One region of the Dyella jiangningensis genome, then DNA from elsewhere that is predicted to be linked to it. Evidence: riboswitches for the same ligand, from Rfam matches in the RefSeq annotation. Region 1 holds a riboswitch; each other region holds the start of a gene.

Region 1 (7,295 bases):
GCGCTCCATGCGGTTGGGCTCGCGTCCGCCGGCATTCGCCAGGGAAAGATAGCGCCCGCACAGCGCGGGCGTAAGCGAGAGCGAGATCAACGCCGAGATCACCACCGCCGCGGTCAGCGTTACCGAGAATTCGCGCAGCAACAGGGTGAACTGGTTGTTGCCGAACAGCAGCGGCGCGAACACGGCGATCAGCGAGAGCGTGATGGAGACGACGGTGAAGCCGATCTCCTTCACGCCATCCATCGCTGCCACGAGCGGTGGCGAACCGTGCTCCATGTGGCGGACGATGTTCTCGATCACCACGATGGCATCGTCCACCACGAAGCCGATGCACAACACCAGCGCCACCAGCGACAGCGTGTTGAGCGTATAGCCCAGCGACCACATCACCACGAAGGCGCCCGCCAGCGACAGCGGCACGCTCAGCATCGCGATCAGCGTCGGGCCGATGCGCCGCAGGAACACCAGCATCACCGCCGCCACCATCACCACGCTGAGCAGCAGCGCGACTTGCACTTCATGCAGTGCGGACTTGGTGGTCTGGGTAAGGTCGAAGATCGGCGTGATCCTGATGTCCGCCGGCATCCACGCGCGCATCTGCGGCAGCTTGGCGCGCACTGCGTCGGCGGTAGCCACCGCATTGGCCTCGGGACGCTTGCTGATGCGCAGCGCCACCGCGCGCTGGTCGTTGAACCAGGCGGCCTGATACTCGTCCTGCTGGCCGCTGGTGACGCGCGCCACGTCCGACAGGCGCACGGGCGCGCCGTTGCGCGTGGCGATCAGCAGCCTGGCGAACTCGTCCGGATCATGCAGGGCATCGGTCGCCGACACCGTCATCTGGGTGCGCCCGTCGGTGAGCACGCCCTGCGGCGAGGTGACATTGGCCGCACGCAGCGCGTTGGCGACGTCGTTGGCCGTGAGCCCCTTGCTGGCGAGCGCGGCGGTATTGAGCTCCACGCGCACCGCGCGCGGGCGTCCGCCGATCACGCGCACCTGCGCCACGCCGGGAATCTGCGCGATGGCGGGATTGATCAGCGTGTCGGCGAGGTCGTAGAGCTTGTCCGGCGGCAGCGTCTGCGACGTCAGCGAGAGTAGCAGTACCGGTATGTTGGCGGTGTTGAATTTGAAGTAGCGCGGCAGCGACGGCATGCTCGCGATCGGCAGGTCGGCGGTGCTCGCGTTGATCGCCGCCTGCACGTCGCGCGCCAGCTTGTCGGTGTTGTTGCCGAAATTGAAGATGATGCGAACTGACGTGGAACCTTCGTTGCTCTCCGAGTGCATCTCCTTGATGCCGGGGATGCGCCCGAGGTGGCGCTCCAGCGGCGCGGCCACGGTGGATGCCATGGTCTGCGCGTTCGCGCCGGGCATCTCCACGTACACCACCATGCCGGGAAATTCGAGCTGCGGCAGCGCGGCCACGCCCAGCAACAGGTAAGCCCAGATGCCGGCAAGCGCGAGGCCGATCGCCAGCACGGAAGTGCCGATCGGGCGGCGTATCAGTGGCGCGAAAAGGTTCACGGGCTCCAAGAACCGTCGATGGCGGCGCATCCCCGTCGCGCCTCGGTACGAGGCGCGACCAGGACGGCTGACCTCAGGCGCCTTTATGCCTGCAAACGTGTTGCCGCGGATGTGCCGTTAGTCCGCCTCGCAACGCGATCGCTCGTCACCGTCGTCCCAGCGCGCGCCGGGACGGCGGTGAAGATTTCGTCGATCGAGCCTCAGCGCGCCGCCGGGCTGTACCGCAACGTGAGGAACCAGGTGCGGCCCGGCTGGTTGAAGTAGTACGCGGTCTCATAGTTCCGATCGAAGGCATTGGCCAACTTGGCCTCGATGCGCCAGCCCGGCAGGAACGCGTAGCTCGCACGCAGATCGGTGGTGGCGTAGCCGCCAAGACGATGCAGGTTGGCCTGGTCGTCATATGCCTTGCCGGAGGCGAAGAACGTCGCGCCGACACCGAAGGCGCCAAAGCTGCGATCCACATCCACGCGCGCCGTCTGTTCCGGGCGGCGCGGCAGCAGGTTGCCGTCATAGGCGCCTTCGCGGTTCTTCGGCTGCATCAGGGTGAGATAGCTCTGCACCTGCCAGCCATCCAGGTTGATGCCGAACTGGCCTTCCAGCCCGCGGATGCGCGCCTGGCTGATGTTCTGCGGCACGAAGTTCTCGTCCAGCGTGATCAGGTCGGTGATGGTGGTCTGGTAGACGTTCACCGCCCAGTTCCACGTACCCTGCGCCTGGCTGAGGCCGAGTTCGCCCGAACGCGATTTCTCCGGCTTGAGGTCGGGGTTGCCCAGGCCGAACGGATAGTAGATGTCGTTGAACGTGGGCGCGTGGAACGCGGTGCCGTAGCTCGCCGACAGGCGCAGGCCGTGGTCGAACGCGTAGCCCCACGCCGCCGAACCGGTGTTGTGGTTGCCGAACTGGCCGTTGTGGTCGTGGCGCGCGGACAGCTGCACCTCGTTGCGCCCGAACGTGCCCATGTACTGCGCGTACACGCCGGTGTCCTCGCGCGTGCTCCTGAGGTAGCCGGTGTCGCTGTCGATGTGTTCCTGCTGGTAATCGACGCCGGCGGTGAGCAGCTGGTTCGCATCGAGCGTGATGTCGTTCTGCCACGACGCCTGGTTGCGGCGCGAATAGGTGTGGCCCACCGGCGTGCGCGGGTAGTACGTGAGCGGGGTGAACAGGTCGCTGTAGTCGCCCTGGAAATAGGTGGCGTTGTCGTCGCGGCTCTGGCCCGCGTTGAGCGTGACCTTCCACGCGTCCAGCGGCGCGAAGCTCAGGCGCGCGCCGGCCACCTGCTGCTGGTTCACCGCCTGGTTGCCGCCATACGGGCTGCCGTCGTATTCCACGAAATTCTTGCTGCGCAGCCAGGTGGCGGCGAGTTCGGTGCCGTTGTCCCAGTGATAGCCGCCGTTGGCCATGCCGTTCCAGTTGCGGTAAGCGTCGTGGTCGGGCTGGTCGGCGAAGCAGGCCACGCCCAGTTCGGCCGCACCGACGCGGCAGGCATTGATGCCCGCGGTGTACTGGCCGCCAAGGCCGGCGTTGAACCACGCATGCGAGTCGCCACCGGAAAGGCCCGCATGGCCATCCAAATAGCTGCGGCTGCCGGTAGACACGCTGAGCGAAGGATCGAGCTTGCCGTCCTGCGCGCCGTGGCGGGTGAAGATCTGGATCACGCCGCCCATCGCGTCGGCGCCGTACAGGCTGGAGCGCGGACCGCGCACGAGCTCGATGCGCTCGATCTGGTCCACCGGAATCTGTTCGAACGCCGGCAGGCCGGCGCCCACCGCACCGATGCGAACGCCATCGATCAATACCAGCACGTGCGTGGAGTTGGTGCCGCGCAGGAACAGCGTGCTCAACTGGCCCTGTCCGCCGGCCTGCGTGAACGCCACGCCCGGCAGGCCCACCAGCAAGTCGCGCACCGACGCCGGCTGCAGCCGCTCGATATCGGCGCGGGTGATCACGCTTACCGAGGAGAGCGCCTCGTCGGTGGTGATGGATGTGCGCGTGGCGGTGACGATCACGGACGACAGCGACGTCGCCTGGTCCGCATCAGCCGCATGGGCGGCCATCGTGGCGGAGAGCAGCGAGGCTGCCAGCAGGGTCTTCTTCATGCATGTTCCTTGCGGACGCGCCCACACGCGCGTCCCGACTGTGGGGTGCACGACACGGGTGGAGTCAGGAACGGCGGCAGGCCAGGCGGCCATGCAGACGTCCGGCCTCGCCCACCGCGAGCCGCGCGCTGAAACCCGCCGTGGTGGCGGGTCCGTCTGATCGGGCCGGTCTCCGGACTCGCGAGCGCCATGCGTGCCGCATGCAACCGCGGGCGCCTTCCCGGGCCTTGGCCCAGTGGCGTCTCGCCCTTGGTTTCACTCGCTTACCGTTGCGGGGGCAGTGCCGGACTTCAACCGGCTTCCCGTTTCATCCCGGCCGAGCCGGGACACCCGAACGAGCGGCATTTTAGCCGGTGTTCGCGCGGTTGAGGGGAAGGAGGATGCAGCTCCCCCAACGACAGTTTCGCGACAGAGGCGGACACCAGGCCGCGAAGGGAACCGACCAACGTGCTTGCGAAGGCCTATCGGCGATCAACGTTGCGTTCGCCGCAAGTCCAATGACCTCAGCGCTGCGACCTCGTCACTCGCGCGCCGCGATACGCAGGCCGCGCGGCGTGAGCCATCGCTCGATGCCTTCGAACAGCCACTGCACGAGCATCGCCAATACCGCGGCGGGCACAGCCCCTTCGAGGATCAGGCCGATATCGTTGAGGCGGATGCCGGTGAGGATGGGTTGCCCGTAGCCGCCCGCGCCGATCAGCGCGGCGAGCGTGGCCGTGCCGACGTTGATCACCGACGCGGTCTTGATGCCGGCGAGGATCGATCGCGTCGCCAGCGGCAGTTCCACCCTCGCGAGCCGCGTGCGCCATGGCAGGCCGAGCGCGGCCGCCGATTCGCGCAGCTCCAGCGGGATATCGAGCAGGCCTGCATGCGTATTGCGCACGATGGGAAGCAGGCTGTAGAGGAACAGCGCCGCCAACGCCGGCCACGCACCGATGCCGAACAGCGGGATCATGAACACGAACATCGCCAGCGACGGCACCGTCTGCAGGATGCCGGTAAGCCCGATCACCCATTGCCCCAGCCTGCGCCAGCGCGCCGCCACGATGCCGAGCGGAATGGCGAACAGCACCGCGAGTGCGAGCGATGCCGCGGCGAGGCTGACGTGTTCGGCGGTGCGATGCAGCAGCCGCTGCCAGAAGCCGTCCTCGCGGCCGCCTGCCGGCACACCCAGAAAACGTGCGGCGATGTCCCCCTCGGGCTGGCCCTCGAGCTTCGCCTGCGCATTCATGCGGCGCATGGCGGGTTCATCGATCCGCCCGACCAGGCGTTTCAGCGCGGCCACGAAAACGGGCGATTGCCGCTCCAGCGCCAGGCGATAGAGGAACACCGCCTGGTAGCGCGGAAAATAATGACGGTCGTCCTGCAGCACGCGCAGGTGGTAGTAGGCAATCTCGGCATCGGTGCTGTAGAGATCGGTGACATCCACCGCGCCGCTGGCCAGCGCACGATACGAGAGCGCGTGATCCAGGCCGCGCACCTGCGTGGACGGCAATCCATATCGCTGCCGAAGGCCGGGCCAGCCGTCGCCGCGATCCATGAACTCGTTGGAGAAACCCAGCCACACCTCCGGATGCGCGGCGAGGTCGCTGATGTTCCGTATGCCCAGTTGCTCGGCGCGCTGCTCGCGCATGCCGAGGGCGTAGTTGTCGTCGAAGCCGAGCGAATCGGTGATGCCGATGCCCATCGGCGCCAACCGTGCACGCAACGCAGCGATGCCGGCATCGGGTGCCACGCCCTTCAGCAGTTCCTGCGTGAGCGTGCCGGTGTATTCGGGATACGCATCGATGTCGCCGTGCTGCAAGGCGCTCCACAGGATGGCGGTGCCGCCGAGTTCACGCCGATGCTCCACCTCGGTGCCGATGCGCCGTGCTTCGCCGCGTGCGAGTTCGGCGAGGATCACCGATTCGGTGAACTGCTTGGAGCCCACGCGCAACGGCTGCGCCACGCCCAGCGCGGGCAACATCATCAACAACAGGCAGGCCAGCCGCTTCATGCGGCACCGCCCGGCAGTGCGCGCTGCGCGTGGGTGAACGCCCTGACGAAATCATCCGCGGGCCGGTCGAGAAGGTCCTCGTAGCGACCGTCCTGCACGACGTGCCCATCGCGTAACAGCACCAGGCGGTCGGCGAACCACGCTGCTTCGGCGAGATCGTGCGTCACCACGATCACCGTCTTGCCGAGTTCGCTGAAAATGCGCTTCAGCTCGTCCTGCAGTTCATGGCGCACGATGGGGTCGAGCGCGCCCAGCGGTTCGTCGAGCAGCAGTGCACCCGGGTCGGCCATCAGGCCACGCATCAAGGCCACGCGCTGGCGCTGGCCGCCGGAAAGTTCGGCGGGATAACGTGTGAGCACATCGATCGGCAGGCGAGCGAGCTCAGCCAGCTCATGCGCGCGCTGGCGGATGCGTTCGGCTTCCCAGCCCAGGTAGCGTGGCTGCAGCGCGAGGTTGCCCAGGGCCGTGAGATGCGGAAACAGGCCGCCTTCCTGGATCACATAACCCACGCGTTGGCGCAGGGCGAGCAGGCGATCGCGTTGCAGGGCTTCGCCCCACGCAGTGACCGTGCCGGTGTCGGGCCAGTCCAGCCCAAGCAACAGGCGAAGCACGGTGGACTTGCCCGCACCGCTGCCACCGATCAATGCCGTCGTGCTGCCCGCGGCAAACGACAGGCTGACGTCCTTCAGGGCACTGACGCCGTTGTAGTGCTTGGTCACCTCGCGCAGGGCGAAGTCCGCGGCATGCCGTGGCGGCTGGTCAGGCTGGGGAAAGGACATGGTCAAGGACTCTACCATTGCCTCGCCGCCGAACGGCCGCACCGGCAAAGCCGGCCTTGCTTCGTCCGGCATAGGTCGATGGTCCTTATGTCTTAAGGCATGGCGTGACTCAAGACACTCCATCCCCGGCGTTGCACCAGCCTAACGTTCCCGCATTCGCCTCGCAGGAAGCAAAGGACAATGTACCTCTCGCGCGAAGAGTTGCAGGCCCGCTTCATGGCGCTGGACCGGCGCATGACGGCGATGCGCAACGCCAGGACGGCAGACGCAGCGTTGTGGCAGGCCATGCAGGAAGAGTTGCTCGATCCCTCGTCGACCGTGGCGCCCGATGACCGCAGCTGGTGGTGGCTGCAGCTGTGCGCCCTGATGGAACATCACGAGTTGTCGGCCGAACCCATGTGGCTGGGCTAGACACATCGCTCTACGGGCGCACGCCGCCCTGCGAAGGAATGCGTCGCTTCATGCTTAAGTAGATTTACCTATCATCGGTAACGCCGCGAGGCGACGGGTCGCTCATCGGTGGTGATAGCATGGCGAGCACAGTGGCACGCCTGTGCAAGACGATGCGCGTGTCGCCCGGCGGCATCGCGTGCGGACGGCCAAACGCTGGACGCAAGCAACGTGCCGGCGCATCACGAAGACCTTGTTCGAATCCTTTGATCACGAATGTCGGCGTCGGAGCTGGGCATGCACATCGACTGGATTCTGCAGTGCCGGATGCGGTGGAGCGGGGACGCTGCACGCCAATTCGCCCGGTTCATGCACGCCGCCTCGGCTCGCAGCCTTCGGCGTTTCTCCGCGTGCTCGTCCTACGCAAGGCATTCCAAGGCCTGAGAACACCGGATGCCGCGCGATGCCCGAGGTGATGCAGGACGTTCAACGAGGCGGCTGCTGATGCGGCGGCGA
Region 2 (7,295 bases), on a different contig from region 1:
TGCAGGCCGGCGTCGCCGACGGCCAGCTCAACGCCAGGCAGGCCACTCGCGACGAGAAGCAGGACGCCAACATCGCCGCCCGCGAGAGCCGCGATGAAGCCGAGCATGGCGGCCACCTCACCAGGCAGGAACAGAAGAACCTCAACAAGTCGCTGAACAAGGACAGCAAGCGCATCCACAAGCAGCGCGACGCCGGCTGAGCCTCGAACCCGACGACCGCAACGGCCCGGTACATCCGGGCCGTTGTGCCTGGGCCGGAAATACAACTTCCAGCACTGGCAACGACCCGCCACCGTGCGAGCATCCCCCTCACCTCAAACACGGTGGAGGGCTTATGGTCAGCAGGATCCTGGCGGTCGCTTGCGTGAGTGCGTTGGTGTTCGGCGCGGCCCATGCCGCCGACACGGCGACAGCCAAGCCGCAGTACGGCACGTGGGGTTTCGATCGGGCCGGTACCGACACCGCGACGAAACCGGGCGATGACTTCTTCCGTTACGCCAACGGCACCTGGCTGGACCACACGCCCATCCCGCCCGACAAGCCTGCCGTCAGCCTGCGACTGGCAATGACCGACCTCACCGAGCAGCGCCTGCACGGGCTGATGGAAGCCGCGGCGCAAAGCCACGCGTCGTCGGGCACGCTCGAAGGCAAGGTCGGCGCCTTCTACCAGTCGTTCATGGATGAAGCGCATATCGATGCGCTCGGCGCCAAGCCCATCGCGCCGCAGCTCGACGCCGTGCGCAAGGCCACCACGCGCGAGGCGCAGGCCGCGTTGATGGGGCGCACCAACACCGATTTCGACGGTGCGCTGTTCAACCTCGTGTTCGATGTGGACCTGAAGGACAACTCGCGCTACGCGGTTTATGTCACGCAGGCGGGCCTGGGCCTGCCCGACCGCGACTACTACCTCAAGCCTGAATTCGCCAAGGAAAAAGCGGCCTACCAGGCCTACGTCGCCAAGCTGCTGACGCTGGCGGGATGGCCGCAACCCGATGCCGCCGCCAAGGGCGTGGTGGCCTTCGAAACCGCCATTGCCGAGGCCAGCTGGGACAAGGTCGCGCAGCGCGATCCTGTCGCCATGTACAACCCGATGAGCGTGGAGGACCTGCAGAAACTGGCACCCGGTTTTGCGTGGCACGACTACCTCGCGTCGGCACAGCTCGGCGATCTCAAGCACATCGTGGTGGCGGAGAAGACCGCATTCCCGAAGCTCACCGCGGTCTATGCGAAGACACCGGTCGCCACCATCCAGGCCTGGCAGGCCGCGCGCATCGCGGACAACGCTGCCTATTACCTCTCCAAGCCGTTCCAGGACGCGTACTTCGAGATGCATGACAAAACGCTGTCGGGACAACAGCAACAGGAAGTGCGCTGGAAGCGCGCGGTGCATGCCGTGTCCGGCGGCGATTGCGGCGTGGGCGACCGCCTCTCGTGCTTCGGCAATCTCGGCTGGGGCGTGGGCGAGCTCTACACGGCCAAGTATTTCCCGGCGTCGTCCAAGGCGAAGATCGAAGAACTAGTGACCAACCTCAAGGCGGCTTACCGCGTCCGCATCGAGAAACTCGACTGGATGGGGCCCAAGACGCGCGAGGAAGCACTGCGCAAGCTCGACACCTACACCATCAAGGTCGGTTACCCGGACCATCCGCGTGACTATGCGAACGTGAGCACGAGCAGCGACGACCTGGTGGGCAACGTGCTGCACGCCGCCAAGGCGGACTGGACGTTCTACGTGAACCGATTCAACGGCGCGGTGGATCGCAGCGACTGGTCGATGACGCCGCAAACCAACGACGCCTACAACGGTTCGCTGCGCGACATCGTGTTTCCCGCGGCCATCCTGCAGCCGCCGATCTTCGACCCGAACGCTGATCCGGCCATCAACTACGGCGCCATCGGCGGCGTGATCGGTCATGAGCTCACGCACGGCTTCGACGACCAGGGCCGCAAGATCGATGCCGACGGCAACCTGCGCGACTGGTGGACCGCCGACGATGCCAAGGCCTTCGACGAGCGTGCGAAGAAGCTCGGCGCGCAATACGACGCCTTCCAGCCACTGACGGGCGTGCACATCAACGGCAACCTCACCATGGGCGAAAACATCGCCGATCTCGGCGGCCTCACGTTGGCCCTCGATGCCTATCACGCCTCGCTGCACGGCAAGCCAGCACCGGTGATCGACGGCCTCACCGGCGACCAGCGCGTCTTCCTCGGCTGGGCACAGGCATGGCGTGGCAAGCTCACCGACGACGCCATCCGCCGCCAGGTCACCAGCGATCCCCACTCGCCACGCAAGTTCCGCGTGAACGGACCGGTGCGCAATATGGATGCGTGGTATCAGGCGTTTGGGGTGGAACAGGGCCAGAAACTCTATCTGTCTCCGCAAGAACGCGTACGCATCTGGTGACACCATGGGCACGCCGGTCGCGGGCCGGCGTGCCCATCGCTACACTCTGCCGACATCTCAGGGAGGACGTCATGAAACAGGGAATACGCGCGTTCGTCGCCGCATGCATCGTGTCCACAGGCTGCCACGCGTATGCGGCGGACACTGTTGGGCAGGCGGAAGCCAGCATGCTGGTCACCGGAACCATGACCATCAAGGCCGACGGTAGCGTGGAGAGTTATGCGCTCGATCATGCCGAGAAGTTGCCGCCTGAAGTGGGTGCGGTCGTCCAGCGCAGCGTGCCGACTTGGAAATTCACGCTTGCCAAGCCCGCTGAGGCACCTCTGAGAGAGTCCATGAGCCTGCGTATCGTTGCGCGCGCGATCGACAAGGATCGCGCGACCGTGCGCATTGCTGGCGCCAGTTTCGGCAAGAACGCCGGGGCTCCGGAAGAAGACCTGCAGCCGCTCAATCGCACCAGCCCGGTCTATCCGCGCAAAGCGATCGATCAGCGCGTGTCCGCCGCTGTGTACCTGATGGTAAAGGTGAGTCGCGATGGCAAAGTCGCTGATGCCATGGCCGAACAGGTCAATCTGCTCACTTACACCGACCCGTCCGAACGCGAGCGCCTGCGCAAGCTCTTCGCCAGCTCGGCGCTCACCACGGCGCGTGGGTGGACCTGGCAGGTCCCGAGCCGCGGCGAACATGCGAACGATCCTTATTGGCTGGTCCGCGTGCCCATCAAATACAAGATCTTCCAAGGCATCCGCCCGGGCTCCATGGACCCGCCTTATGGCCAATGGGAAGTCTATTTGCCGGGCGAGAGGCAGGCAGCTCCCTGGGCCTCCACCGATGCGGCGATGCCGGGTGCGGTCGATACCGTTGCGGACGATCGGGTGCAGCCGCTGATCGGCGAAGTACGTCTGCTTACGCCGCTGGGCGAAGGCTAGAGATCACCGATGGTCCGTGAGTGCATCGGAGATGCGCTCGCGACCAAGCAAGCCCACCACCATCGGCGTCGTCATCATCGTAGTGACGATCGCCATCACCAGCAGGATGGTGAACATCGCCGGCGTGATCACGCCGGCGTCGAGGCCGACCTTGATGACGATGAGTTCCATCATGCCGCGCGCGTTCATCAGCGAGCCGATCGCGAGGCTGTCGCGCCAGCCTTGACCTGAGATGCGCGCACCGGCCGTACCGCCGATGAGCTTGCCGAGGATCGACACGGCGAGCACGAGTGCCAGCGCGAGGCCGGCATCCGCGTTCAACAGCTGCGCGGTGGTGCTCAGCCCCGCGAGTACGAAGAACACCGGCACCAGCGTCGCGAGGGTGACGTGCTCCACGCGTTCGATCAGGCCCTGCAACAGCCGGTCGTCGCGTGGCAGGCACAAGCCGAACAGGAATGCGCCGAACACGGCATGCAGGCCCAGCCATTCGGTGATCGCCGCGCAACCGATCGCGCCGGCCGGCAGGAACGCGAGCACCACGCCATTCGCATGACCGTCGGGCGCATGCCGCGCGAGCAGCCACGCGCATGACGGGCGCAACACCAACCAGGCCGCGCCCAGCAGCAGCACCAGCCCGCCGACGGTCCGCCAGAACGGCAGCCAGTCACCGTGCGCGCTGATCAACGCCACCACCAGGGCCAGCGCCACCCAGGCCAGCACGTCGACCACGGCGGCAGCGGCAATGCCCAGGCGGCCGGGAAGACTGTCGGAGAGTCCACGCTGCTTCACGATGCGCGCCATCACCGGCAGCGCCGTGATCGCACACGCCGTGGCGATGAACATCGCAAACGGCCCGTACGCCATGCCGGCAGGTGCGTAGCCGCGGAACAGCCAGGGTGAAACCCCGAGGGCGAGCAAGGCCGGCAGCACGAAGGCCAGTCCGCCGATCCACATCGCCGGCCGCAGCAGGCGGCTGCCCGTCGGCACGCGCAGCTCGGCGCCGATGACCGTCATGAACAACACCAGGCCCAGCGTGCTCAGGCTCTGCAGGGCGACGAGGCTATCAGCAGGAAACAGGCTCGCCTGCCACGACGGCGCCAGCGCCCCGAACAACAGTGGACCCAGCGCCAGCCCCGCCAGCATCTCTCCCACGACGGCCGGTTGGCCCAGCCAGCGCAGCAGCCAGGCCATCAACCGCGAAGCCACGATGATCACCAGCAATTGGACGAGCAACAGCGGATGCCCCATCGACCCATCCCTTCCCCCGCAAGACGAGCAGGCAGCTTGCCCGGCGGCGAAACCTGCCGCAACGCCGCCCCCGGGCATGACCGCCGGGCCATCGGGCCCATCCGTTCCGCGCAGCGCCTGCCCAACATTCCTTGCGTGCGATAAGCCGCGCGGCCGCCTCGTCTTTTTCCAGTTATCCACGCCCCATCCACAAGTTATTGGGTTGACCCGCCCCTGTCGGCCCGATATGTTGTGCCCCGTCGGTGCCACTCTCAGACTTGATGTCGGACTGGCTTAATAGGGAATCCGGTGGAAATCCGGGACTGCCCCGCAGCGGTAAACGGAAACGAAAGCCAACAACGCACTGGCCCTCAGCGGCTGGGAAGCGGGAGCGAGTAGGCCGGGTCGCAAGACCCTCGTCCGTGAGTCCGAAGACCTGCCGACAGCCGTGGCCAATGCACCACGGTGAGTAGTGGCGGCTTCCGCGGGGAAGCGCGTCGATGCGCGGGGCGCTGCCCTGCCGCTCGGCCGTCCGTGAAGTTCCACTGCTCCTTTCCTTTCAGCCCTGCGCGCGGGAGCAGGCGGTTGATTGACCAAGCTTGGAGCGAAGTCGCCATGCAACCTATCGATACCACCGGCCGCGAACGTGAAGACGAGCGCGCCGACGCCCCCGCTTTCCCCACTGACAGCGTCGTGGCCGAGGCACCGCGCACGGATACCCCGTTCGCGCTGACCCCACCGCACAACCCGGGCCAGATGCGCGTGACCAAGCGCAACGGCCGCCAGGAAACGGTGGACGTGAACAAGATCGTCCGCGCCGTGACCCGCAGCAGCGAAGGCCTGCATGCGGTCGATCCGCTGCGCGTGGCGCTCAAGACCATCGGCGGCCTGTACGACGGCGCCACCACGCAGGAACTGGACGAGCTGTCCATCCGCACCGCCGCCGCGCTCACCGCGGAAGAACCCGAATACGGCCAGCTCGCCGCGCGCCTGCTGGGCGCATACATCGACAAGGAAGTGAGCGGCCAGGAGATCCAGAGCTTCTCGCAGTCGATCGCGCGCGGCGCGGAACTGGGCATCGTCAACGACCGCCTGCGCGATTTCGTCTCGGCCAACGCGCGCAAGCTCAACGACGCGATCGATCCGCTGGCCACGCGCCGCTTCGAATACTTCGGCCTGCGCACGGTGTACGACCGCTACCTGCTGCGCCATCCGCAGCGGCGCTTGGTGATCGAGACGCCGCAGCACTTCTTCATGCGCATCGCCTGCGCGCTGGGCGGCAACGAGATCGGCGAGACGCTGGAGCTGTATCGCCTGCTGTCCTCGCTGGAATACATCGCCAGCTCGCCGACGCTGTTCAATTCGGGCACCGCGCACGAGCAGTTGAGCTCGTGCTTCCTGCTCGACTCGCCGGCCGATTCGCTGGAATCGATCTACGAAAAGTACGGCGACGTCGCCAAGCTCAGCAAGTTCGCCGGCGGCATCGGCCTGGCCTATTCGCGCGTGCGTTCGCGCGGTTCGCTGATCAAGGGCACCAACGGCCACTCCAACGGCCTGGTGCCGTGGCTGAAGACGCTGGACGCCTCGGTCGCCGCCGTGAACCAGGGCGGCAAGCGCAAGGGCGCGGCCTGCGTATACCTGGAGCCGTGGCACGGCGACATCGAGGAATTCCTTGAGCTGCGCGACAACACCGGTGACGACGCACGTCGCACGCACAACCTCAACCTCGCCAACTGGATTCCCGACGAATTCATGCGCCGCGTGGAAACGGACGGCGAGTGGTCGCTGTTCGATCCCAAGGTGGTGCCGCACTTCGTGGACAGCTGGGGCGAGACGTTCGACAAGGCGTATCGCGACGCGGAAGCTGCCGGTCTTGCGGTGAAGAAGGTGAAGGCGCGCGAGCTGTATGCGCGCATGCTGCGCACGCTGGCGCAGACCGGCAACGGCTGGATGACCTTCAAGGATCGCAGCAACGCCACCAGCAACCAGACCGCGAAGGCGGAAAACGTCATCCATCTGTCGAACCTGTGCACCGAGATCCTGGAAGTCACCAACGCCCAGGAAACGGCGGTGTGCAACCTGGGCTCGGTGAACCTGTCGCGCCACGTGGTGGACGGCCGCTTCGATTTCGACAAGCTCGCCGCCACGGTGCGTACCGCCGTTCGCCAGCTCGATCGCGTGATCGATCTCAACTTCTATCCGATCGACACCGCGAAGGTCGCCAACCACAAGTGGCGTCCGGTGGGCCTGGGCGTGATGGGCCTGCAGGACGTGTTCTTCAAGCTGCGCCTGCCGTTCGATTCGGCCGAAGCGCTGGCGCTGTCGACGCGCATCGCCGAGGAGATCTACTTCAACGCGCTGTCGCAGTCGAACGAACTGGCGATGGAACACGGCCCGCACCCGGGCTTTGCCGAAAGCCGCGCCGCCAACGGCGAGCTGCAGTTCGACTACTGGCCGAACGCCAAGCCGAACGACCCGGCCCGCTGGGACGCGCTGCGCGAATCGATCAAGGCCAAGGGCCTGCGCAACTCGCTGCTGATCGCCATTGCGCCGACCGCGACCATCGCCTCGATCGCCGGCTGCTACGAGTGCATCGAACCGCAGGTGAGCAACCTGTTCAAGCGCGAAACGCTGTCAGGCGACTTCCTGGTGGTCAACCGCTACCTGGTGGAGGAGCTGAAGACGCTGGGTCTGTGGACGGCGGAGATCCGCGACGCGATCAAGCTGGCGGA
Region 3 (7,295 bases), on a different contig from region 1:
GGGCGCAACCAAGGTAAAGGAGCAGATCGAGGCCGCGCGCCTGGAGCTGGAAGCCGCGCAGCGACGCCAGGACTACGCCAAGATGAGCGAGATCCAGTACGGCAAGCTGCCGGAACTGGAAAAGCAGCTCGCCGCCGCGCAGGCCGCCGAAAAGCAGGACTTCAAGCTGGTGCAGGATCGCGTCACCGAGGAGGAAATCGCCGAGGTGGTGTCGCGCTGGACGGGTATCCCCGTCAACAAGATGCTGGAAGGCGAGCGCGACAAGCTGCTGCACATGGAAGCCGCGCTGCACAAGCGCGTGGTGGGCCAGGATGAAGCCGTGCGTGCGGTGTCGGATGCGATCCGCCGCGCGCGTGCGGGCCTGTCCGATCCCAACCGCCCGTACGGATCGTTCCTGTTCCTCGGCCCGACCGGCGTGGGCAAGACCGAGCTGTGCAAGGCGCTGGCCGAATTCCTGTTCGATACGGAGGACGCGATGGTGCGCATCGACATGAGCGAGTTCATGGAGAAGCACTCCGTGAGCCGACTGATCGGCGCCCCCCCGGGTTACGTCGGCTACGAAGAAGGCGGCTATCTGACCGAGGCCGTGCGTCGCCGCCCGTACAGCGTGATCCTGCTCGACGAGATCGAGAAGGCGCACCCGGACGTGTTCAACGTGCTGCTGCAGGTGCTGGACGATGGCCGCCTGACCGACGGCCAGGGCCGCACGGTGGACTTCCGCAACACCGTCATCGTGATGACCTCGAACCTGGGCTCGCAGATGATCCAGGAGCATTCGGGAGACAGCGAAGCGGACTATGTGCAGATGAAGGCGGCGGTACTGGGCGTGGTGCAGGCGCATTTCCGCCCGGAATTCATCAACCGCCTCGACGAGCTGGTGGTGTTCCGTCCGCTGGAGAAGAAGCAGATCCGCGCGATCGCGAAGATCCAGCTGGCGTATCTGGAGAAGCGCCTGGCCGAACGCCAGCTCAAGCTCGACATCGGCGACAAGGCGCTGGATCTGCTCGGCAACGTGGGTTTCGATCCGGTGTATGGCGCGCGTCCTCTGAAGCGTGCGATCCAGCAGCAGCTGGAAAATCCACTGGCGAAGGAAATTCTCGAGGGACGCTTCGAGGCAGGCAGCACCGTGGTGGTGGGTGCCGAGCAGGGCCATCTGGTTTTCAGCAAGCAGTGACGCCTGATTGCTGATGGAGTCGTGAAACGCCCGCGCTGGGTTGCAGCGCGGGCTTTTTTTATCTGCGTAATGTCGCGACACCGCTGCCGTTCTTTTTTTGTAGGAGCGCACCCAGTGCGCGACCGCGGATTGGCAGGGTTGCCCCGGTCTGTGGATGTCGAGATGAGGTATACCGTCACGCTGCGGTCGCGCACTGGGTGCGCTCCTACATGAGTAGGTAGCGCCCTCGCGAGCACCCGCCCCTCACCCCAGCCCTCTCCCCGGAGGGAGAGGGAGAAAAAGCGTGGTGGCGCCCAAGATTCCCTCACGACGCAACGAAGCTGCTTTAAGTCCTCTTCGCTATGGCGCGTTGCGGTGTAGCCGTTCCGTTCGAGGTAGTAACGAACCTATCCCGACTGGCCTCAGTCATCCGACGCTTCTATCCCACGTACTGCTATGAGCCCTTGGCTCTGAAGGCCATTTTCTTTGGGTTACTTTTGACGCGAAGCTAATCCCGTGGGACTTTGACTTCGGGCTGGCGCCCTCCGCCCTTCCTCGCCCCTCAAAGCCGGCGCCATCCATGGCGCCTCCCCGCGTGCGGGCTGGCTTCGCCGTTCGCACGCAAAGAACGCGTGCGTGGGCCAGCAAAAGAAAAGTGACTCGAGCTTCCCACGGGACTAGCTGTGCGTCGCCGGCAGGAGATCGAAACGCCCGCTGCGTCCCTCAGGGACTAGCTTTGCGTCGTAAGCGGCAATCTAGCGAAAGCATGGCAACCGGACGTCGCGCACTAGCAAAGCCGAAGAAATACAGCCCACCGCGAACGGCTGTCGCGCACAGGGTGCGCTCCTACAAAGGAGAGGAGATGTGTCGGGCGAACATCCATAGGCGAACCCCAGAGAGACCGAGCCAAACACCACCGATATCCCCCCAAGCAACACCACAAGTTCGCCCGGCCATCCCATTTCGCCCAAACCACACCCACCCTCCATCCCTCTGCTACCATCCCTCCCGCCTGAGGTGACCGTCGGCGTAAAGCCGGTGGTTGAAACGGGAATCCGGTGCGGCGCGTGAGCGCCTAATCCGGAGCTGCCCCCGCAACGGTAGGCGAACCGCGATCCCCGTGATCGCAGGAACGACTGAAAGCCACTGTGCCATGTGCATGGGAAGGCGTCGTTCCCCAAGGACATGACGTCCAGGTTCGCGAGCCCGGAGACCGGCCTCGAGGTACGACCAGACAGGCGGTGGGCCATGTCATGGATGCCGTGCAGCCGCACGGCCGCCACGCACTCCTCCGCCTGCCTTTCATCCCTTGTGCTTCGCGCGGGCAGGCGCGATTGAGGAGCATTGCTTTGGCCATCCATCTTTCATTGGTCCGTCGTTCCATTCTGGCGACGGCGCTTCTTTCTGTTCTTGGTCCGGCATTTGCCGACGACGCGACCGATCTCAACGGTATCGTGGTGACCGCCACGCGCACGTCGCAGACGCAGGAGCAGACGCTTTCCGCGGTGACGGTGATCGATCGCGCCGATATCGAGCGCCTGCAGCCGTCCTCGGTGGCGGACCTGCTGCGGGGCACGCCAGGCGTGTCAATCACCAACAACGGCGGCCTGGGCAAGGCAACCAGCATATTCATGCGTGGCACCGAGGCGGACCATGTGCTGGTGATGATCGACGGTATCAAGATCGGCTCCGCCACGCTGGGTACGGCAGCACTGCAGGATATTCCGGTCGAGCAGATCGAGCGCATCGAGATCGTGCGCGGCCCGTTCTCCAGCCTGTACGGTTCGGAGGCGATCGGCGGCGTGATCCAGATCTTCACCCGCCGCCCCGAAGGCGCCTTCGTGCCGTCCTTCAGCCTGGGCGTGGGCAGCTACAGCCACCTGGCTGGTTCGGCGGGTTTCGCCGGCAAGAGCGGCAACGGCTGGTATTCGATCGAGGCTTCGCATGAGCAGACGCATGGCATCAATTCGTGCCGCGTCGGCGCCGCCGAAGTGTTCGCGGCCTGCTATGCCGACCAGCCTGACAAGGACGGCTACCGCAACCATGCGTTGACCGTGCAGGGCGGCTACAGGTTCGACGAGCAGTGGGATGCCGACCTGCGCATGTTCCGCAGCGAAGGCCACAACGACTACGACGGCACGTATACCGACTCCGACCAGAGCGCCATGCAGGTGCTGGGCGGCCGCGTGCATTATCGTCCCGCCAAGAACGTGGCCCTGACGCTCAGCCTTGGCACCAGTGGCGACTTCAGCAAGGACTTCTACCAGGGCGTCTACGTCGACCGCTTCGACACGCATCGCGACGTCGGATCGCTGCAGGCGGACGTAGGTTTCTGGGGCGGGCTGCTGTCGACGGGCTTTGATTGGCAGCGCGACCAGGTGGACAGCACGGCCGGCTACATCAATCCGTTCACGCAGTCTCCGGTAGACAGCCGCACCACCCGCGGCGTGTTCGCACAGTGGCAGCAGACCTTCGGTAGCCAGTCGATCCAGGCCAGCGTGCGCCATGACGACAACAGCCAGTTCGGCAGCAGGAACACGGGCAGCCTTTTGTGGGGTTGGGACTTCACCCGGACGCTGCGCCTGACGGCGAGCTACGGCACCGCGTTCAAGGCGCCGACCTTCAACGATCTCTACTACCCCTATTACGGCAATCCGGACCTGAAGCCCGAGCGTTCGAAAAACGTCGAAGTGGGCCTGCGCGGCAGCTACGGCTGGGGCTACTGGTCGTTGAACGCATTCCGCAACAACGTCACCGACCTCATCACCTACGATGCCGCGACGCAGGCGCCGGGCAACGTGGACAAGGCACGCATTCGCGGTGCGGAAGGCGTGGTCAGTGGGCAGGTCGCCGGCTGGCAGGTGACGGGCACGGGCACCTGGCTGGATCCGCGTGACGAATCGGTCAACTACGAAGGCAACCTGCTGCCGCGTCGTGCACGCCAGACGGCGAACGTGGATGTGGATCGCAGCTTCGGGGACTTCAGTGTGGGCGGCACCTGGTTCGCCTCGGGCCGTCGCTATGACGACCTGGCCAACCGGCATCCGCTCGGCGGCTACGCGATCGCGAACTTCCGCGTCGCCTATGCCATTTCGCGCGACTTCACGTTGCAGCTCGCGCTCAACAACGCGTTCGGCAAGGACTACGAGACCGCCTGGTACTACAACCAGCCCGGTCGCAACACCATGCTGACGCTGCGCTACCAGCCGGCCCAGTGATGCATGCGCGGGACTGGCTTCGGCCGGTCCCGCCTTCCCCAGACGAGGAGTGAAGAGATGAAGATGCCTACCGGTCCGCGTTTCGCCGCACTTGCGGGATTGCTTGCGCTCGTGATGGTGGCGACGCGCTTCAAGCACTTCGGTGACATGTTGCATCTGCCGGATGCGTCGATGGCGGTGTTCTTCCTGGGTGGCGTCTATCTGCGCCGACACGGGGCCTTCGTGGCGATGTTGCTGCTGACCGTCGCACTCGACTGGGTGTCGATCACCTATGCGGGCGTCGGCGACTTCTGCGTCACTGCGGCGTATGCCTTCCTGCCGCTGGCCTATGGCGTGCTGTGGTACGCGGGACGTTGGTATGCGCCACGGCTCAACGGACAGGTCCGTTCGCTCGCCGGCGCATTCGGCGTCGCGTTGCTTGCGGCGGTGGCGTCGTTTGCGGTATCGAACGGTTCGTTCTACTGGCTGGGCGGTCGCTATCCGGACCCGAATGTCGCGCAGTACGTCTCGCGCCTGTGGCAGTGGGGGCCGCTGTTCGTGCGCACCACCATGAGCTATATCGCCGTGGCGCTGGTCGTGCACGCGGTATGCGCACGCCTTGCGGCAGACTCCCACGCAACGCGCCACCAGGAAGCCTGAGCATGAACGATGCTTTGCAACCCACGGAAGACATGACTGCCGACGAGCGTCACCGCGAACGCATGCAGCGCAAGAAGGCGCTGGTCGATCGCAAGATCGCCCGCGCCACCATCGAGCGTGGCGTGCTGGTGGTGAACACCGGCAACGGCAAGGGCAAGAGCTCATCCGGTTTCGGCATGCTCGCGCGTTCGCTCGGGCATGGGTTCCAGTGCGGGGTCGTGCAGTTCATCAAGGGCAGCTTCTCCACCGGCGAGGAAGCGTTCTTCCGGCGCTTCCCCGACGAGCTCGACTATCACGTGATGGGCGAGGGCTACACCTGGGAAACGCAGGACAAGTCGCGCGACATCGCCACGGCCGGCAAGGCCTGGCAGGTCGCTGCCGCCATGCTCGCTGACGCGCGCTACGACTTCGTGCTGCTGGATGAGCTCAACATCGCGCTGGTGAAGGGCTATATCGATACCGCGCAGGTCTGCGAGGCGCTCAAGGCGCGTCCGCCGCAGCAACACGTGGTGATCACCGGGCGCGGTGCCCCCGACATGCTGGTGAACCTGGCCGATACGGTGACCGAGATGCGCGTGGTCAAGCACGCGTTCCAGGCGGGCATCAAGGCTCAGAAGGGCATCGAGCTTTAGCGACATGACTCAGGCAACGCATCACTGTCCCGCCCTCATGGTGTCCGCGCCCGCGTCGGGACAGGGCAAGACGTCGGTCACCGCCGCGCTCGCGCGTTGGCAGACGCGCAGCGGCAAGCGCGTGCGCGTGTTCAAGACCGGTCCCGATTTTCTCGACCCGATGGTGCTGGAGCGCGCAAGCGGCGCACCGGTGTATCAGCTCGACCTGTGGATGAACGGCGAAGACGATGTACGCGCCCGTCTGTACGAAGCCGCCGGTGAGGCGGATCTGATCCTGGTCGAAGGCGTGATGGGCCTGTTCGATGGTGGCCTTTCCAGTGCGGACCTCGCGCAACGTTTTGGCCTGCCCGTGCTCACGGTGATCGACGGTTCGGCCATGGCGCAGACCTTCGGCGCCTTGGCGTTGGGCCTTGCGCGCTACCGCGAAGGCCTGGATGTCTTCGGCGTCGCTGCCAACCGCGTCGGTAGCGCCTACCACGCGCAGCTCCTGGCCGGGAGCGTACCCGGCGAGCTGCGCTGGCTTGGCGCCTTGCCGCGCGATGCGGCGATGGCGTTGCCCGAGCGGCATCTCGGGCTGGTGGCGGCGGATGAACTGGGTGACATCGATGCGCGCCTCGACGCGCTCGCCGATGCGTGGGCGCTCCATGCCGCCGATGCGTTGCCACCGCCGGTGGCCTTTCCGCCCACGTCGGCGGTTGCCGTGCCGGGCGATCTGCGTGGGCGCCGCATCGCGATTGCGCGTGATGCAGCGTTCTGCTTCCTCTATCCGGCCAACCTGGACGTCCTGCGCCGGGCCGGCGCCGAGCTGAGCTTCTTCTCCCCGGTCGCCGGCGATGGCCTGCCCGAGTGCGATGCCGTCTGGTTGCCCGGTGGCTATCCCGAACTGCATCTGATGGCGCTGTCACGGAACGAGATCCTGCGACGCGACCTGCATGCACACGTGGATGCGGGCCAGCCGTTGCTCGCCGAATGTGGCGGCATGCTTTACGCATTGGATTCGCTCGTCGACACGGAGGGCAACGTGTTTGCGATGGCTGGCCTGTTGCCCGGCAAGGCCGCGATGCAGAAGAAGCTGGGCGGCCTGGGCATGCAGGCAGCGGCGCTGCCGGAAGGCGAATTGCGCGGGCACACCTTCCATTACGCGCATGCGGAGATTCCGCAGGCGCCGCTGGTGCTGGCGACGAACCCCGATGGCGGCCCCAGCCGCGAGGGTGTCTATCGGCGCCGGCGCATGACGGCCAGCTTCATGCACGCCTACTTCCCGTCGCATCCCGTCGCGGCGATCGGCCTGTTCCTGCCATGAGTTTGATACTGACCATGGTGGCGGCGGTGTTGCTCGATGCCTGGCTTGGCGAGCCGGAGCGCTTTCACCCACTCGTGGCGTTTGGACGTCTGGCCCGCGGGATCGAATCGCGTCTGTACGGCGATCGCCGATCGGTAGGCGTGCTCGCCTGGTGTGTGGCGGTGTTGCCTATCGTGGCCGTCGTCTCCGTGAGCGTCGTCGCCGCTCCGTGGCTTCGTTTCATGCTCGATACCATCGTGCTCTATCTGGCAATCGGCCTGCGCAGCCTGGGTGAACACGCCATGCCGGTGGCACAGGCCTTGCACGAGGGAAACCTCGTCGAGGCGCGTGCTGCCGTCGGCCGCATGGTC

Evidence for each region. A riboswitch is a leader RNA that binds a small molecule or an ion and turns the genes downstream of it on or off. The one in region 1 is predicted to bind cobalamin.
Region 2: another riboswitch for cobalamin. It lies ahead of CA260_RS01440 (ribonucleoside-diphosphate reductase subunit alpha); the one in region 1 lies ahead of btuB (TonB-dependent vitamin B12 receptor).
Region 3: another riboswitch for cobalamin. It lies ahead of btuB (TonB-dependent vitamin B12 receptor); the one in region 1 lies ahead of btuB (TonB-dependent vitamin B12 receptor).

Annotation. Positions count from the first base shown of each region.
Region 1 is NZ_NFZS01000007.1:54,176-61,470, reverse strand. Features, by position in the region: gene CA260_RS20495 (efflux RND transporter permease subunit) at 1-1,518, opposite strand, end outside; gene btuB (TonB-dependent vitamin B12 receptor) at 1,719-3,614, opposite strand; cobalamin riboswitch at 3,761-3,963, opposite strand; gene CA260_RS20485 (glycine betaine ABC transporter substrate-binding protein) at 4,135-5,610, opposite strand; gene CA260_RS20480 (ATP-binding cassette domain-containing protein) at 5,607-6,389, opposite strand; gene CA260_RS20475 (hypothetical protein) at 6,570-6,800, shown strand; gene CA260_RS20470 (transporter) at 7,284-7,295, shown strand, end outside.
Region 2 is NZ_NFZS01000001.1:337,474-344,768, reverse strand. Features, by position in the region: gene CA260_RS01460 (hypothetical protein) at 1-200, shown strand, start outside; gene CA260_RS01455 (M13 family metallopeptidase) at 335-2,407, shown strand; gene CA260_RS01450 (energy transducer TonB) at 2,575-3,336, shown strand; gene CA260_RS01445 (cation:proton antiporter) at 3,340-4,584, opposite strand; cobalamin riboswitch at 4,808-5,021, shown strand; gene CA260_RS01440 (ribonucleoside-diphosphate reductase subunit alpha) at 5,179-7,295, shown strand, end outside.
Region 3 is NZ_NFZS01000004.1:874,061-881,355, reverse strand. Features, by position in the region: gene clpB (ATP-dependent chaperone ClpB) at 1-1,174, shown strand, start outside; cobalamin riboswitch at 2,152-2,389, shown strand; gene btuB (TonB-dependent vitamin B12 receptor) at 2,503-4,371, shown strand; gene CA260_RS16600 (hypothetical protein) at 4,429-5,010, shown strand; gene cobO (cob(I)yrinic acid a,c-diamide adenosyltransferase) at 5,043-5,642, shown strand; gene CA260_RS16590 (cobyrinate a,c-diamide synthase) at 5,647-6,945, shown strand; gene cbiB (adenosylcobinamide-phosphate synthase CbiB) at 6,942-7,295, shown strand, end outside.